DNA from 3 places in the Peribacillus sp. YIM B13481 genome. Region 3 is predicted to be linked to each of the others. Evidence: riboswitches for the same ligand, from Rfam matches in the RefSeq annotation. Region 3 holds a riboswitch; each other region holds the start of a gene.
The links. Region 3 has a riboswitch for cyclic di-AMP ahead of ACFX4X_RS24145 (APC family permease). Riboswitches for the same ligand answer to the same signal wherever they lie in the genome.
Positions count from the first base shown of each region.

Region 1: it holds a riboswitch for cyclic di-AMP, as region 3 does, so the genes downstream of both, ACFX4X_RS18025 (APC family permease) here and ACFX4X_RS24145 (APC family permease) in region 3, are expected to answer to the same signal.
Region 2: it holds a riboswitch for cyclic di-AMP, as region 3 does, so the genes downstream of both, ACFX4X_RS20615 (cation:dicarboxylate symporter family transporter) here and ACFX4X_RS24145 (APC family permease) in region 3, are expected to answer to the same signal.

Region 1 is NZ_JBHZPE010000035.1:37,086-43,231, forward strand. Features, by position in the region: gene ACFX4X_RS18010 (DUF6044 family protein) at 1-515, shown strand, start outside; gene ACFX4X_RS18015 (glycosyltransferase family 2 protein) at 531-1,553, shown strand; gene ACFX4X_RS18020 (GtrA family protein) at 1,513-1,968, shown strand; cyclic di-AMP (ydaO/yuaA leader) riboswitch at 2,379-2,522, shown strand; gene ACFX4X_RS18025 (APC family permease) at 2,659-4,485, shown strand; gene ACFX4X_RS18030 (hypothetical protein) at 4,731-5,045, shown strand; gene ACFX4X_RS18035 (hypothetical protein) at 5,097-5,261, shown strand; gene ACFX4X_RS18040 (RhaT/GlcU family sugar-proton symporter) at 5,404-6,146, shown strand, end outside.
Region 2 is NZ_JBHZPE010000048.1:7,276-13,421, forward strand. Features, by position in the region: gene ACFX4X_RS20605 (hypothetical protein) at 1-283, shown strand, start outside; gene ACFX4X_RS20610 (efflux RND transporter periplasmic adaptor subunit) at 298-1,560, shown strand; cyclic di-AMP (ydaO/yuaA leader) riboswitch at 1,762-1,911, shown strand; gene ACFX4X_RS20615 (cation:dicarboxylate symporter family transporter) at 2,084-3,343, shown strand; gene ACFX4X_RS20620 (hypothetical protein) at 3,714-4,496, shown strand; gene ACFX4X_RS20625 (hypothetical protein) at 4,791-5,003, shown strand; gene ACFX4X_RS20630 (D-alanine--D-alanine ligase) at 5,110-6,146, shown strand, end outside.
Region 3 is NZ_JBHZPE010000083.1:4,787-10,932, forward strand. Features, by position in the region: gene ACFX4X_RS24125 (DUF192 domain-containing protein) at 1-92, shown strand, start outside; gene ACFX4X_RS24130 (YhgE/Pip family protein) at 689-2,899, opposite strand; gene ACFX4X_RS24135 (hypothetical protein) at 3,253-3,534, shown strand; gene ACFX4X_RS24140 (bacitracin ABC transporter ATP-binding protein) at 4,006-4,128, opposite strand; cyclic di-AMP (ydaO/yuaA leader) riboswitch at 4,276-4,420, shown strand; gene ACFX4X_RS24145 (APC family permease) at 4,578-6,146, shown strand, end outside.

The sequences.
Region 1 (6,146 bases), on a different contig from region 3:
GTTTCAATGAAGAAATCACTAACAATAAAAAACCATCTTTTAAAGAGTTCTATGCAGAAAGCCTTTTTCAGGATATAGAAGAGCATATTGGCCTCCCACAGGAAGAATATCGGGTTGCAAGCATCGGTCTACATCCTGCTATCGCCCAATTTAATGGGTTTTACACGCTCGATAGCTATAACAATTTCTATCCGCTTACATACAAACATCAATTTCGTCAAATAATTGAAAACGAATTGGCAAAGAATAAAAACATCAGAATCTACTTTGATGAATGGGGAGGACGTTGTTACCTATTTGCCGATGAGCTTGGTAAGCATTATATGTTCAAAAAAGGCTCGAAGAAAGAGTTGGATAATTTGGAGATTAATGTAGATGCGTTTAAAGGATTAGGCGGCAAGTATATATTTTCTGCCGTACCAATCAACAACGCGAAGGAAAACGGGTTGGAACTGGATAGGATTTTCACAAAGAAAGGGACCGTTTGGAAAATTCATTTATACAGAGTCATTTGAAAAGGGGGGGATATTGTGAATTCACCGATAGTGACGATTGTTGTACCTTGTTATAACGAAGAAAGTGTTTTGCAGGATACCATTTCCCAGCTTTGTGGATTGGTGAGGGGTTTAGTCGAAGAAAATGTTGTGTCTGGTCAAAGTAAAATTCTATTGGTTGATGATGGAAGTAAAGATCAAACATGGAAGATCATATATAAGGAAACGATTAACAATGAATATGTTCGTGGACTAAAGCTTTCACGGAATGCAGGCCACCAAAATGCACTCCTTGCCGGATTGTTTACAGCCAAGGAAGCCTCGGATTGTGTGATTTCAATTGATGCAGATTTACAAGATGATATTCAAGTCATCCCTGAATTCATTCGGAAATTCACTGAAGGATGTGAAATTGTATATGGCGTCCGCCAAAAAAGGGACCTTGATTCATTTTTTAAACGAACATCTGCAACTGGCTTTTATAAAATGATGAACAAAATGGGGGTCAACCTTGTCTATAATCATGCAGATTTCCGGCTAATGAGCAAAAGGGCGATCGTGGAGTTGGAACGATTTGAAGAAACGAATCTTTTTTTACGGGGAATCGTCCCGCTTATTGGGTTTAAGACGGACTCTGTTTATTATGACCGCAAAGAAAGATTGGCAGGGGAAACGAAATATCCATTTAAGAAGATGGTTGCTTTTGCTCTTGATGGCATTACTTCCTTTTCAGTAACACCGATCCGGCTTGTATTATGGCTAGGATGTCTTTCCTTTTTCATTAGCTTACTTTTTGGGTCATACTTTTTATGGTTAAAGTTTTTTGGGCAGACCGAAACTGGTTGGACCTCATTAATTACCTCCATCTGGTTGATCGGCGGACTCCAGTTGATTGCTGTCGGCTTGATTGGGGAATATATCGGTAAAATCTATAATGAATCCAAACGCCGGCCTAAATATATTGTGGATCTGGATTTATTTAATCCGCTCGATTTAAATAAACGGGAGCAACTAGATAATGAACGGACAAGTATTGAAAAACTATCTAAAACACACTAACTCCTTTATCCGCTTTTTATTGGTTGGAATGGTCAATACAGGGGTTGGACTTTCCATCATGCTTTTTCTCATGAATGTTCTTGAATTATCTTACTGGATCTCTACCTTTTTCGGCAATGGTATGGGAGCAGTAACGAGTTTTCTGTTGAACAGGACTTTTACTTTTAGAAGCGATATAGATTGGCGGAGAGGGGTTGCCCGTTTCTTTTGCGTCATCCTGATTTGTTATTCCGCGGCTTATTCTTTAGGACAAGCCATTGCAGGATCCTTGGAAGCATCCGTTCATTTTTCCATTCAGCAAAATGTGGCTGTACTTATCGGAACAATCTTTTATACAGTACTGAACTATATTGGCCAGAAATACTTTGTCTTTAAAAAAAGCAATTTGGGAACAATTCAAGAAGGAAGGAACTGATTAGAATCAAAGAATGCCCCTTTGGATGGAAATCAAAGTGGATTTCAAGAAGCGAATTTTTGATTTTCAGCGTGGAGTTTATATATTGCAAACCTATCCAAGCGGGGGCAGATCCTTTTAATAAGAAAGGTGAACCGTTAATAAATTAGAGATTTAAACAGTTTCGTAATTCGGTAATTTTCCCTTTTAAGGACCCACCGTTTTTGTTCTTTCATTTCTTAAAAATTGATTGGGAAGTTTCTCTTTTTTAACAAGTTATTCACCTTTTTCCTACCTTCGAATCATGCACTTGGATGACTTATGTTATATACGTCAGAACAAAGCCTCACTTAAAATAAATTATTATTTTACTGTGCAAAATTTTCATTTACTTTTCCATTTCACGGGAGTATGATAATCAACAGTTTCGTATTTCTAAATCGCTTAAACCTTATGGTACGGGGGGTCCGGTATGGGATTATTTTAACAATCCAAGGGGTGAATCCTTTCAAGGTAGGGCTACTCTTAGGTCCGAATCCGACAGCTAACCTCGTAAGCGTTATATGAGAGGGAAGGTGGAGCTTGTTAGACAAAAAAGTGGATGTCTACAGGTCTATTTAGTTATGACTTGTGGGCATTTTTCCATTTTTTTTGTTTTTTCTATAGCTGGGTAACATAAACTTATAACTTAAAAATGGTGGTGAATTCTTGATGTTATCTTCTATAAAGAGGTTTTTGATCGGGAGACCTTTAAAATCAAATGCACTAGGTGATCAAAAGCTTAACAAAACCAAGGCTTTGGCGATATTATCTTCTGATGCTTTGTCTTCGGTTGCTTATGGACCGGAGCAAATATTAATCGTTCTGATCACGGTCGGTGCTGCGGCATTCTGGTATTCCATACCCATCGCCATCGGAGTATTGTTACTGTTGGCTGCATTGATCTTGTCCTATAGACAAATCATTTTTGCTTATCCTCATGGCGGGGGAGCCTATGTGGTTTCAAAAAACAATTTAGGTATCAATCCAGGGTTGATAGCTGGAGGATCCTTATTGGTCGATTATATTTTAACTGTAGCTGTAAGTGTTTCTGCAGGTACGGATGCTATCACGTCCGCCTTTCCCGGCCTTCATGCATATAATGTAGGCATAGCCATCGTTTTTGTATTTCTGCTTACCATCCTTAATCTAAGAGGGGTTACGGAGTCGGCCTCTGTTTTGGCCTATCCGGTGTATCTATTCGTTTTAGCATTGTTCATCTTGATTGGTGTAGGAATTTACAAAATCCTGACAGGAGGAGTCTCACCGGAATTACACGCGCCAATCGGGACTCCAGTAGCGGGCATCAGTTTATTCATACTGCTAAGAGCATTTGCATCAGGAAGTTCCGCATTGACAGGAGTCGAAGCGATTTCCAATGCGATTCCGAACTTTAAAGACCCAGCTCCGAATAATGCTGCAAAAACTTTAATAGCTATGGGTTCCTTACTGGCTGTATTATTTACGGGAATCGTATTCTTAGCCTACTATTTAAGCATTGTTCCTAGCGCAGAGGTAACGGTCGTCTCGCAGATTGCTGAAGAGATCTTTGGTCGGAATTTCATGTATTTCTTCATTCAAGGTACGACTGCATTGATCTTGATTCTTGCTGCCAATACTGGCTATTCCGCTTTCCCCTTGCTTGCGGTGAATCTTGCAAAAGATAAATTCATACCAAGGGCGTTTACGATTAGAGGGGACCGATTAGGATATTCCAATGGAATTATCATACTAGGACTTGCATCCATCATCTTAATAGTCGCATTTGGGGGACATACAGAAAATCTTATTCCACTTTATGCGGTAGGGGTATTTATTCCATTTACGTTTTCCCAGACCGGGATGATTGTCAAATGGATACGCGAAAAGCCAAAAGGCTGGATCATGAAATTAACCATTAATTCAATTGGTGCCACTATTAGTTTTATCGTCACGATGATATTCTTTTTAACCAAATTTACTCAGGTTTGGCCTGTTTTGATTTTTTTACCTATCATCATTTTAATTTTTCATCGAATTAGGAAGCATTATGAAGCAGTCGGAGACCAGCTAAGGATTACAACTTGTGAGCCCATCTTGCCAATAGAAGGGAATATCATTATTGTGCCTGTGGCCGGTATAACTCATGTGGTTGAGAACTCTTTAAATTATGCTAAATCTCTATCAGCACATCAGGTCATTGCCGTTTATGTTGCTTTTGAAAGAGAAGATGAAAAGAAATTTGAAGAAAAGTGGAAAAAGTGGCAGCCAGATGTTAGACTCGTCACACTAAACTCTTATTACAGGAGTATCATACAGCCATTAACTAAATTCGTGGATACAGTTGAACATAAAGCGAGTGAATCCAACTATAAAGTTACGGTAATAATCCCGCAATTTATTCCGAAGAAAGGCTGGCACAATATTCTTCATAACCAATCAAGTTTACTGATTAAGGCCTACTTGCTTTATAGAAGAAATGTAGTTGTTGCGACAGTTCCCTATCATTTGAAGAAGTAAGTTCCATCATCTAAGAAAAGAAGCAAACCTACATATGGTTTGCTTTTTTATTGGGCTCTGTTCGTATATTATTTATAATCTCATAATTAAAAAGACAGCACTACGGCTGTCTTTTTTCAAACTAACGCCCCCGATATAATAAGATCATTCATTAATAACTCATTAAATTCACAATAACTATTATTGCTCAGTAAGGTGCAAGGATACTTCATCTTTCATAACATATAGGCTACTGGATTTTGCATTTGCTAACTAGAGTATTTCACCATAATCATATTGGTGTTAGCCTGGGTAAATGCATGGTCATGATGTTAAGCATAACGGCAAGTTTAATGCTGCCATTCCTGTTGCCCGGCAAGCTGCGGTTTTACCGTTCTGGCCATCTCAATATGTGCAGTGGCAGCATCAATAGCGGAAGGCCATTCGGTTTAACAGCGGTTATGGAGTCTCTATCAACAACACTGATAGGAGCCATGCTTGGGGTCATGCTGGCTCTTGATTCACAAACTTTCATGATCATTTCGATGAATCTGAATACCTTCCCAGTATATTCTTTGTGACTTTTTATATAAAGAGAGAGGATGTAAAAGAAACAAAAAGTGGGAGGGGATTTGCTCCTTTTCTTTCTGACTCTCTTGTTCTCCCTCATCTTTATCGGAACGACGGCTGTTTATGAAAGTGATTATTTCAAGGTAGTGATGATTCGGAAATGGACATGCAACATCATAACATGGTGGGTAGCTGCAATTAATATCACTATCGTCAAAAAGGGCTGAGACTGCAGCCCTTTTTGTGTTGAACACTATTTCTGCGGGAACTGGATAAAATTACCGAGGTTCAATTCAAATAATGCGAACAACATATTAAGAGAATATAAAATGAAATTTCCGTTAGTACATACAAATATGGGGGTTGAAGATGGATATATTATTAGCTCTCTTGCCTGCATTATTCTGGGGAAGCATCGTTTTATTTAATGTGAAACTTGGGGGGGGACCCTATAGTCAAACACTAGGTACAACGATTGGCGCCTTGATTTTTTCAATTGGTGTTTATATTTTTGCCGATATCAAGTTGTCACTTTTGGTGTTTGGCGTCGGGATCGTTTCTGGATTGTTTTGGGCCGTTGGACAAGCTAATCAGCTTAAGAGCATTGATTTAATGGGTGTTTCCAAAACGATGCCGATATCAACTGGATTACAGCTCATTTCAACGACTTTATTCGGGGTCATTGTTTTTCACGAATGGTCTACTATGAAAGCGGTCATTTTAGGCGTTTTGGCACTAGTTTTCATTATTATAGGAATTGTCTTGACCTCCTTGGAAGATAAAGAATCAAAAGAGGGCAAATCGGGAAACTTGAAAAAAGGAATCATTATTCTCCTCATCTCGACGTTCGGTTATTTGGTCTATGTGGTCGTAGCCCGGCTTTTCAATGTTAATGGCTGGTCAGCATTGTTCCCTCAAGCGATCGGGATGGTGATAGGCGGTCTATTATTGACCTTTAAACATAAACCGTTTAACAAATATACGATCCGCAATATAATTCCCGGACTGATATGGGCTGCAGGGAACATGTTTTTATTCATATCCCAGCCCCGTGTTGGAGTGGCTACGAGTTTTTCCCTTTCTCAAATGGGCATAGTCATATCAACTCTCGG
Region 2 (6,146 bases), on a different contig from region 3:
ATTACTGATTCCTCTATTCGTATTAATGGATATAGGCAATGATTCCAATCTTTTTTCATTGGGAGTCATCGGTCAGTATTTTCTCAGAAGTGATTACTTTATTCACTTTTTCAGCGAAATCACCATTTTTCAATTTCTTATTATTGCCCTGCAATATTTCTATTTAAAGGAGTTTTCACAACGAAATAATTATTTGGTCCTTGTAATGATTGTTCTATTCTATCTGGCCACGTGGTTTGTTAAAGCCTTTTTAGCATACATCCAAGTGGGCGTATTTGTATAAGGCGGGTGAAAAGAATGAGTGGGAAATGGAAAATAACAGCGGTCTCTATTGCGTCGATTGTGTTAATAACCGTCAACATATACCTTATTGAAAAAAAAGGAAGCAAAGCGGAACGAACTGTTTTCGTGGAAAACTGGTCAATGGTAAAAAAAGATACAATTACGGATACTATTCAAACAAATGGGGTAATTAAACCTGTAGAAGAGTACGATATCTATTTTGAAACCAAGAAAAATGATTTTAAGAAATTCCTTGTAAAAGAGGGGGATGCTGTAGCGGCTGGCTCCTCGTTGTTTGAGTATACGACAACCGAACTTGATGCACTTAAAGCGAATTTGGAAGCGGAGAAAACTGCTGCTGAGGGAGAAATTGTAGGGATTGACGAATATATTAGGAAGTTAAGGGCTTCTCAAGGGGCCCTGACCCGTGATCCTGATAAAGCGGTCATTGATGAATCGGTGAAAAATAACTTGGATATTAATATAACAACAAGCTCTTCAGATCTTATTAAAAGCAACATTGAGCAAGAAATGTACAAGCAAGAACTCGAAAAAAACAGTTTGAATGAAAAAGTGAAAATGCTTGATGCTAAATTAAGTTCAATTGAGGAGCAGGCTAGCGCGATTGTAACGACGAGTGAAGCTGATGGTGTAGTTAAAAATATCAATAAAAACCTGAAAAACCCCATTATATCCATCGTTTCAACAAATATGGCAATTGAAGGTAATTTCTCTGAAGAGGAGATGAAAAAAGCTAAAGTGGGCATGACTATAAAAGCAAGTTCCTCTGATTTAAAAAAGTCATTGAAAGGAACGATAGGCCGTATCCATTCCTATCCAGCAGAAGAGCCGTCACTAAAAAGGGATAACAAATTTCCATTTCAGGCTTTAATCGAACCGGAGGGTGAAGAAACCGAATCTTTGTTGGTGGGATCCAAAGTCAACCTTGCTGTAATAACCAATGAGAAAGCTGGTGTACCCGCCATTCCCATCGAGGCAGTGCATTACCAAAAAAAGCCGCATGTCTACAAATTGACTAAAAAAGGGTATGTGGATAAACACTACATTTCAAAAGGGCTTAAAGCAGAAGGTAAGCAGGAACTAATAAAGGGACCGTCAGTAGGTGATGTCATCCTGCTAGAACCGAATAGGGTAGCGAAGAACCATTCTTATTTTATTACCCCAATTCAATTTGAAAAAGTGAAAACTGCAACTTATAAAAAATTCACCTCTAGGGAAAAAGTAAGGTATCTGTTACTTGGCATTTTGGAAAAATAACTGCTTCTTTCATAAAGAAAGGGGATGTCAAATTAGTTATTATTTATATATCCATATAGCTTAAATGACTAAAAATCGGGAAGTGTAATACTGGGTGCAATCATCTAGAATGCAGAATATTCAGATATATTTAAAGACTTTTTCTAAAATGGATGAGAATAAACATTTACAGATTAACCTTTTTAGTATAATATTTTATTATAAGTTAACTCGCTTAATCTTATTCCAAGAACGGGGGAACCATTTTTGTGGATTTTAATCCACTAGGGGTGAATTCAGAAATGAAAGGGCAAATTGTGTTTCCAATTCCTAACCCGACAGCTAACCTCGTCAGCGTCTTTAAGGGAACATGTGTGAATATTCACGCCAATATGAAATCGACACATGAAGTGTCTTTTTTTTCGGCGTAAAGACAGAGTTTTTCAAAAAAAGAAAAATTACTTTCTTTCTATTAGTATCTTGTTTCCCTTACCGAGACAAAACGTTTTTGCATCAAAGACTTTATGGAAGGTGAGGAAAGTATATGAAGAAATTCAAGTTAAGTTTAGCTAGCCAAATTTTCATTGGTTTAATTCTAGGGATTATCGTTGGTGCCATTTTTTATGGTAATGAGACGGCCCAAAACTTTTTACAGCCATTCGGAGACATTTTCCTACGAATGATTAAAATGATTGTTGTGCCAATCATTGTATCAAGTCTTATCGTTGCAGTTGCGGGTGTAGGTGATTTAAAAGCAGTAGGTAAACTAGGAGCTAAATCAATATCATACTTTGTGGTGGTAACTATGATTGCGATTGCTGTTGGTTTAATTTCCGCGAATATCCTCCAGCCTGGTGTTGGCGTAAATATGAATCATCTGGAAAAAACTGATATCTCCACTTATGTTGATACAGCAGAAACTAAGCAGCATGAATCGTTTGTAGATACACTTGTTCACATTGTACCATCCAATCCAGTACAAGCTATGGTACAAGGCGATATGTTAGCGATCATTTTCTTCTCCGTATTGTTTGGAATTAGTATTGCGGCTATCGGTGAAAAAGGTAAACCAGTATTCCGTTTCTTCCAAGGTACAGCAGAAGGAATGTTCTACCTAACTAATATGGTCATGAAATTTGCTCCTATTGGGGTATTTGCACTAATCGGTGTGACCATCTCCAAGTTCGGTTTGGAATCTTTAATTCCGTTAGGTAAGTTAGCGCTTTCTGTATACGGAACAATGATTTTCTTTGTAATTGTCGTTCTGGGTCTTATTGCAAAATTTGTAGGATTCAATATCTTTACATTGATTAAACTTCTAAAAGAAGAATTGGTACTTGCGTTCTCTACAGCAAGTTCAGAAGCGGTTCTTCCGAAACTTATGGAAAAAATGGAAAAAGCGGGATGTCCGAAACATATAGCTACATTTGTTATTCCAACTGGATACTCTTTTAACCTTGATGGTTCAACATTATACCAAGCGTTGGCAGCTATCTTCATCGCTCAAATGTACGGAATCGATTTAAGTGCTTATGAGCAAATTACGCTAATGTTAGTGTTAATGATCACGTCTAAGGGTATTGCGGGTGTACCAGGTGTATCCTTCGTAGTTCTTTTAGCGACATTAGGAACAGTGGGTATTCCTATTGAAGGTTTAGCATTTATTGCCGGTATCGACCGTATTCTTGATATGGGACGTACAGTAGTAAACGTTATCGGGAATTCACTTGCAGCAATCGTCATCTCTAAATGGGAAGGTCAATTCAACCCTCCTTCCGATAAAGAATTAGAACAAGTTTCTTAATACAAAAAATCCAGAGTGATATGTCACTCTGGATTTTTTGTGTTTGAAAAGCGTATCCTTTATATTTGACGTGCCAGAAGGTGCAAACGAAAAGTTTTTTAAAGGGAAGCTTCCTCATGAAAAGAATTAATGATAAAACCTTATTCAATTTTACCCGTCGTCAATTCCTCCAACTCTTTATTTTTCACTATTATGGATATTTAAAATTATCGAGTTCGTTCCTTAACCGTAGGTGATTATAGAGTTCAGGTATTCACATTATTCATACGATGCAGATGATGAATAATATTCTGGGTTATATAACTTACTTGAAAACCCAAAAGTTTGATAAAATAACATTATTGATTGAGAGCTCGGAGGGGACCAGGTTATGAAGAATGATAACAATGATATCTTATATATGCATATGCAGGCTTCCGAACGGTTTGTCCTTTTTAATGGACTCAATTTTCGCGAATTTGTCTATTCGCTGCCATATACCTTGGATTCCATCTTATTATTGAAACATCAATTCGATGGTGGGGAATACAATTTGAATGTCCTGCTCGATAGCGCTTCATCTGAGGATATTGCAAAGCTCGTTAAAGAAAATGTCCGGGCATATGGAGATTTCTGTTGGATTGATTTTGAAGAAGAGGAAGGGCTGGATGAATTGGATGGAAGGGAATTAGCTGAACTTTTATATTTAGGGCATGCAAAAACCCATCTGGATCCTCCATTTTTCCGTAAATTGAATAATCAATTTGTGTACCTTGCCCAGGATGATGGCTGGTTCAACAAAATTTATTTTCGTTCACTTTCTACATATTATATGATGTTAGGGAGTCTGATTCCGCTAAAGCTGGAGCCGTTAAAAGTGGAGAGGACGTGGCTTGGAATCAGAAAGAAAAGAGAGCTGACGGCCATTCCTGCAGAAATCATTTCTTCATTGGCTCATATTATGGCAGAGGGGCTCATTTTTTCCTTTCGGCATGTCAAGTACTCAAGAACGAAGATTGAGATACCGGCATGGGTGGTAGGGGATTATTTAAACATGGATGAGATGCATGATGACTTTTCGGATAGAAATATTAAGGAGCCGGATGTTTTTATCACCTTTAATCGAAAAGAAAAAGTATGGGAAAGTGTTATAAAAAATGAATCATTATTCTGATCCCAATTTCCGGATGCGTGGGTTGGATTATTTGATATCTTTGTTTTTTTAGGTGTAAGACTTACTATCTATTGCATAAAAGATAAGGGAGGACGCCGCACAGGAGACAGGGAGTTGTGGCTTTGGCCTATATTCCTTATTGGAAAGGCACCAATGATGGAAGTTTCGCTTTTCCCCGCATTAACAGGCTGTAAGGTATCGATGGAAATGACGGTCGAAGGGTATCAAATGAAAGTGCAATTTAAAAATATGTGTAAAAAACAGCCTGTAAAGCCCGAATGCGACGCATAGGATATGCAAGCACAGGTGTTGCCACAGGATGTGGCGAATCTAACCTGTGTTCCGCTGTTGGTAATTAATGGAAAAGAACCAATGATGGAAGTTTCGCTTTTCCCCGCATTAACAGGCTGTAAGGTATCGATGAAAATGACGGTCGAAGGGTATCAAATGAAAATGCAATTTAAAAATATGTGTAAAAAACAGCCTGTAAATGCCCGAATGGCTTAACTAACCATCATTGGAAAAGAACCAATGATGGAAGTTTCGCTTTTCCCGTTTTAGTGTAAAATGATACAATGAACATGGTTAAAAGAATATTGGAGGGTAATAACTCATGAAAACTAAACTTGGTTTGCTTTATGGTGGAAAATCTGCGGAGCATGAGGTTTCTATGCAGACGGCTTTAGCGGTGATTAAGGCTCTCGATTTAGCAAAGTTTGATATATATCCGATTTACATAACAAAAGAGGGTTCATGGATTAATGGACCGATGTTAACAGGGCCTGCCGAGAGTGTGGAGGCTTTGACTTTTTCGTCGGACAAATTGAACTCGCCTCTTGCCTTGCAGGCACATTCAACTGATGAAAATAGTGAATCAACAGGGTATGACGTAATTTTCCCATTGCTTCACGGACCAAATGGAGAAGACGGGACAGTACAAGGGATGCTGGAATTATTGAATCTCCCTTATGTAGGCAATGGCGTTTTAGCTTCATCAGCTGGAATGGATAAGGTTATCATGAAAAACATCTTTGCCCAAGCGGGGCTTCCTCAAGTTAAATACACTTGGTTCATTCGTTCTGAATGGGAAAAAAATACTGAAAGTGCCATTGAAAAGGTAGCTGATGAATTGGGGTACCCTTGTTTTGTCAAACCAGCTAATTTAGGCTCGAGTGTCGGTATCAGCAAATGTAATGATGCTGATGAATTGGAAAAAGCGGTTGCGGAAGCTTTTCAATTCGATCGGAAGATCATCATTGAAGAAGGGGTCGTAGCCCGTGAACTTGAGTTTGGCATTCTTGGCAATGATGACCCATCATGTTCAGTGGCAGGAGAAATCATCCCTAAGAAAGATTTCTCCTTCTATGATTATTCAGCAAAATATGTTGACGGTAATTCAGCGATGGTCATCCCAGCGGAGATAAAGGAAAGCGAGTACGCAGCTTTATCTGAAATGGCCATTACGGCCTTTAAGTCATTGGATTGCTCTGGATTGGTTCGAGCTGATTTCTTCTTAACGGAAGAGGGCCAAATCTATATTAATGAAGTGAATACAATGCCCGGGTTCACTCCTTTCAGTATGTTTCCATTATTGTGGAAGCACACAGGTGTCGACTATCCAGCGTTAATTGAAAAACTCGTGAAACTTGC
Region 3 (6,146 bases):
TACTTGATATGGAGCCTTGTAAAGAGGATAAATGTTGTCCTACCTATGATCCAGAACTTTCTTATCATTATGCAATTGAGGTGAATCTTTGATGGTTTGAAAAGAATCAAATCAAAGAAGGGGATTATGTAAAGTTTGATTGAATTGATCTCACCTCACCACTAGTTCTTAGAGGTGAGGTGATTTTTCAATGGATATTTATGTTAATATTACTGAAAAAATTGTGAAGAAATGTACTTAAACTAACAGGTGCTTTAGTTCATTAACAGGGGTTGCTGCGGCAGCCTTTTTGTATGAAAACATATTCGTGAAAGGCCATACTAAAATAAGTCCACCATATTCTAATTTAGCTAAAGGCAGGTTAGTTCAACAGTGCTGTTTGATCTTTGTTCAACAATAGGGCCCTTTAATTGAATAAGGGTCACAGAAATGATCAATCAAACTTTTATATAAAAGAACGATTCAATTGAATATATTAAGAGCGTGTTTTGAACATTCTTTTTTTTTCAAAACACGCTCTTTCTTTTTGTTCGTGTATCAAGATTATTAGTATCAATTTGATCAAACATTATTCTAAAGCAACTGAGTCATTAGTAAAATATGAAAAAAGTAATAGTATCAGTATGTCCAAGATTTAGAGATTAATTGCAATTGTCTTGAAGTTTTTGCACCAGAACCAAAGATTTGCTTAAGCGGCAGAGATGCTTTTTTTATGTCTTAATTGAAGAACAAAAAATAAGTAAGTACCAGCATTCAAGACAAATCCAAACACGGCTAACATTAGCGCATAGCTCCATACATCATGTAGATCATTTCCAATCGAGATAAGATCCCGAAATCCTTTTATAGCATACGTCATTGGAAGGAATGCATGTATGTGTTGATAAAATGGAGGTGCTAACGCTATAGGGAATGTACCTGAGCTACCGCCAATTTGCAATAAGAGTAGAATGAATCCAATAATCTGTCCTATTTTTCCAAAAATGGTGCAGAGCATTTGCGCCAAAGATAGGAAAGTAAGACTCGTCAAAATTGTAAATAGATATAAGCCCCATGCATTTTTAACTTCTAGACCCATCCCCTGGATAAGTATAGTAACTGCTAGAATGGATTGAATCAAACTAACCACAATAACAACACTGTGCTTACTGAGGAACCAAGAAGCCCCGGATGTTGGTTCTAACGGTGTTTCTTTAAGTTGATAACTAGAAGAGAAAATTAATGCACTAGCCATCAAACCAATAGACAAAATATAAGGAATTAAGCCAGCTCCATATTCATTTACCTCACTGATTTTGTGTGGTTCCAACTTTATTGGATTAGACAACATGTCGTAATTTTTATCATTCATTTTCAATTCATTCGCTTTTGTAGCACCAGATTGTAACGAAGAATGTAATTGACCTGTTCCGTCAGATAGATGGGAAGATCCCTTATATATTGATGCGGAACCATCTGCAAGTTTTTGAGAGTCTTCACTAAACTGATTGGCACTAGAGTTAAGTTTTTCAATCCCTTTTGCAAATTGATTGCTTGCATTGTCCATTTTTAATATACTGTCGGAAACAGCGCGAGTTCCATCTGTTAATTTGTTAGCACCACTATGTGCTTCGGCTAACATTTTGTTAAATGTCCCTAGATTTGAACTAAGGGTATGTTGCCCTTCAGCCAATTTATTAGCGCCTTCATACATCGATAGTTGTCCTTTTGCAAACAGATCAAGTTGACTCTGCACTTGCTGTGAATTTTGTGAAACGGTTAACATCGTAGACTCGAATTCCGTAATTTCTTGTTTTAAATCATCTGCAGTGGAAAGAGACATGAAAGTATCCAAATTCAAAAGCAACTGTTGTTTTTCTTCCTCAGAAAGACTTTTGCTTTTAAGGATAATCCTTTTTTGTTCTTTAACTAGTTGGTTCTGCCCTTGAAGGATTTGTTGTAAGGAGTTCAGTTGACTAATCATTTCAGGCTGTCTTTCATATATATCCCCCAACGCGATTAATAGTGGGTCAACTTTGTCTTGAATTTCAATTGTACCTTGGTGTGCCTGCTGTAGGTTTCTTTTAAGATCATTAGCTCCTTGTTCTAATTGTTTAGAACCTTTGGCGAGATTTTCACCAGTTTTGTTAAGGACACCCAAGCCATTTTCTAAATTATCCATACCACTATTAAGTGTTTGAACCCCGTTAGACAATTGACCAATTTCCGTTTGAAATTGTTGAGTTCCATTGCGTAAACTTTGTGTACCATCTTTAAATAAGACGGTACCAGCAGCTAAACTCTGCAAATGGTCTTGTAGTGTTTTGGAGGAATTTGTAATTTTGTTGGCAGCCTGGTCTATTTTATTCGCTCCTTCAGCTGCTTTTTGTAAATGCTCGCCTACTTCATTTAAACTATTAAATAATGTGACTGCATATTGTTTTGTGATAGAATTTGATATTTTCTCATTGATTTTACTAATTCCAGAGGTTGCTATCTTTGATGCAGTATAGTTTTTCCCCGGATTTGTGTAATATCTCAGGCCCATTTTACTAGGATGTTTATCTAACAAGGTAGCTCCATTTTTAGAGAAATCATTTGGAATTTCGACTACCATGTAAAAATCTTCATTTTTTAATCCTTTAAACGCTTCTTTACTATTGGTAAATTTCCATTTAAACGAGTGATTCTGTTTCAAATCATGAACCAAATCTTTTCCTAACTGTAAATTCTGCCCAGAAAATTTTGATCCCAGATCTTCATTTACTACTGCAATTGGAAGATCTCCAGTTTTAGAATAAGGATTTCTAAAAGCGGATAGAAAAATGCTGCTATAGAGCAACGGTACAAAAAGAATGACTATCAATGTTAACCCAGTTTTGCGATGGCTGAAAATATTTTTCCACTCGCCTCTTATCATATTCAATTATATTATCCCCCATTGTTTCTAGTACTAAATATATTTTGTAGGACCCTAATTTCATAGCTAATTTTACTATAAGATGTCCTTGGGTGTTAGACTTCATTTTTCCATTTTTAATAATTTTTTTAATTCGCCCAATTCACCGTCTGGAAACGATTAGCCCACGTTTACATGTTCCGGAAGCTGCTCATTATGTATATGATTTTACCGTGAACTTAAATTCAAGGGTGATGAAATCCTGCGATTCAGCGAGTATTGGTGAGAAAGTCGTATAAACTGAGGGAGTTGAAGAAGGATTTTGTTTTTACGTTAAACTGTATACAGTTTAACGGTTTTAGGAGGTGAAAATGATGAAACGTGCGATAGGAATTTTTCTTACTCTTTCATCTTTACTAACATACTTAATAGTAGACATGCTTTATGACCCTGTTAAGAATACAATAACAACAACAGATATGAATTCAGGAGTTACAACAGTAACAGTACATTATCAATATCCTTTGATGTTTTGGGTAATTTGTGTCATTTTAATAATTACTTTTATTCTTGGGATTTACTTTATTCTAGCAAAGGAAAAGCAATATGAGGAATGTCCACTCTGTGATACTCCAGAATATACTAGAAATAAGTGAATCGAACTCCCATGAAAATTAAAAAAGCACAAAATCCAGAAAAAACCACAATAAAATAGACCCAGTAAAAACGCTTTTAAAAAAAAGGCTGAGCCTTATGAGTGATCTGATTGAGTTTGGTAAATCGTTAAACAAAAACCTCCAATTATAGCAAATTAAGTAGAGGCTAGCGCGACGACCAAAAAAGGATTAATCTCCCATGAGTGCTACCCATAAAGGGCGCGACAGTCGGTGGTACACCGTGGTCATCGGAGTCAGACTAACGGATGGGCTCAAAGGTACCATAGTTCAAAGACCTTCTTCGCCAGCCATTAAAACATTATCGACATAGAGACCAATTTTCATTCTCTGTGGTGAAGCGCTGATTTTTGCGCTTCATGAATGGCTAACGGGGCAGTTTAATGAAAAAGTGAGGACATACACAATGGTATGAGTTCAATATCTAAAGGTACTTTCTTGTGGACTTATATTCTAATCATTGTTTATGGGTTCTGCAATTTGTTCTTTTGTGGGACCTCCATATTGCTGGTTAATGTCTTTAGCTAACTCATCTAAAAATTCATCAGATAAAAAGGGACTATTATCTTTGAACATGTAAATCCTCCTTTCGTGTTAGAAATCAAAAATACTAAAGCATGAACTAATATGTACTACTAACATTTCCGTTATCCTCGGTTTTAATCTTTTACATAAAATTCATTTACATTCTCTGAACACAGGAGTATTATAATCACAGTTCAAATTTCTAAATCGCTGAAACCATTAGGTACGGGGGAACCATTTTTGTGGGTTGTTACTTAACCCAAGGGGTGAATCCTTTCAAGGTAGGGCTACTCAAAGGTCCGAATCCGACAGCTAACCTCGTAAGCGTTAAATGAGAAGGAAGGTGGAACTTGTGACACACGAAAAGTGATGTGCCTACAGGTCTATTAAATATGACTTGTAGGCACTTTTTTATGCATGTAAAATTATTTCTTTTTTGAGTAATTACTATTGATAAGGGTAAAAATTAACCAATAGATATATTAGGCGGTGCGTGATTAATGATTCCATTCATAAAAAGGCTTTTAATTGGACGACCTTTGAAATCCAATGAATTAGGAGAACAGAAACTTAACAAAACGAAAGCATTAGCAATCCTTTCTTCTGATGCTCTATCATCAGTGGCATATGGTCCTGAACAAATTTTGATAGTATTGATTACGTTAGGTGCAGCAGCATTTTGGTATTCAATTCCTATCGCAGTTGGTGTATTAATTCTTTTAACAGCTCTCATATTGTCTTATAGGCAAATCATCTTTGCTTATCCTCATGGCGGTGGAGCGTATGTGGTTTCAAAGAGCAATTTAGGTGTAAATTCAGGCTTAATAGCTGGAGGATCCCTATTGGTAGACTACATACTAACTGTTGCTGTAAGTGTGTCTGCTGGGACCGATGCTTTAACATCTGCCTTTCCCACTTTACATAACTATAATGTGGTAATTGCCATTGTATTTGTAATTCTTATTACAATTTTGAATTTAAGAGGAGTAACGGAGTCTGCTTCAATTTTAGCCTACCCCGTTTACTTATTCGTTTTTGCGTTGTTTATATTAATTGGTGTGGGTATTTATAATATTCTAACTGGAGGAGTTTCTCCTGAATTACACACCCCAATAGGTACACCTGTGGCGGGAATCAGTTTGTTTATTCTTTTAAGGGCGTTTGCTTCAGGAAGTTCGGCTTTAACAGGGGTTGAAGCCATATCGAATGCTATTCCTAACTTTAAAGACCCAGCTCCAAATAATGCGGCTAAAACATTAATGGCAATGGGAACCTTGCTTGCCATACTGTTTTCAGGAATCGTATTTTTAGCCTATTATTATGGCATTTCTCCAAGTGGAGAGGTAACCGTTGTTTCCCAAATTGCCGAAGAAACTTTCGGACGGAATTTCATGTACTTCTTTATTCAAGGAACTACAGCATTGATATTAATCCTTGCTGCGAACACTGGTTATTCGGCTTTCCCGTTGTTGGCAGTGAATCTTGCAAAGGATAAGTTTATTCCAAGGATGTTTCTAGTTAGAGGGGACCGATTAGGATATTCAAATGGCATCATCATCCTTGGTATTGCTTCAATACTTTTAATTGTTGCTTTTCAGGCAGAAACAGAGCATCTAATCCCACTTTATGCAGTTGGAGTTTTTATTCCATTTACATTGTCCCAAACAGGAATGATGGCTAAATGGATTCGTGAGAAGCCTCAGGGGTGGCTTCCAAAACTAATAGTTAATACGATTGGTGCTGTTATTAGTTTCACGGTCACAATGATGTTCTTTTTAACAAAATTCTCACAGGTTTGGTCAATCCTAATTTTTCTACCTATCATTGTCCTTCTCTTCCATCGAATTAAAAAGCATTATGAAGCTGTTGGAGACCAACTTAGGCTTACAACTTGTGAACCATCTGTGACCATTGACGGTAATGTTATGATAGTGCCTGTTGCTGGCATGACTCATGTTGTAGAGAATACCTTAAATTATGCTAAATCTCTTTCTCCTGAACAAATTATTGCTGTGTATGTTGCATTTGAAAGAGAAGACGAGAAGAAGTTTGAAGAACAATGGAAGAAA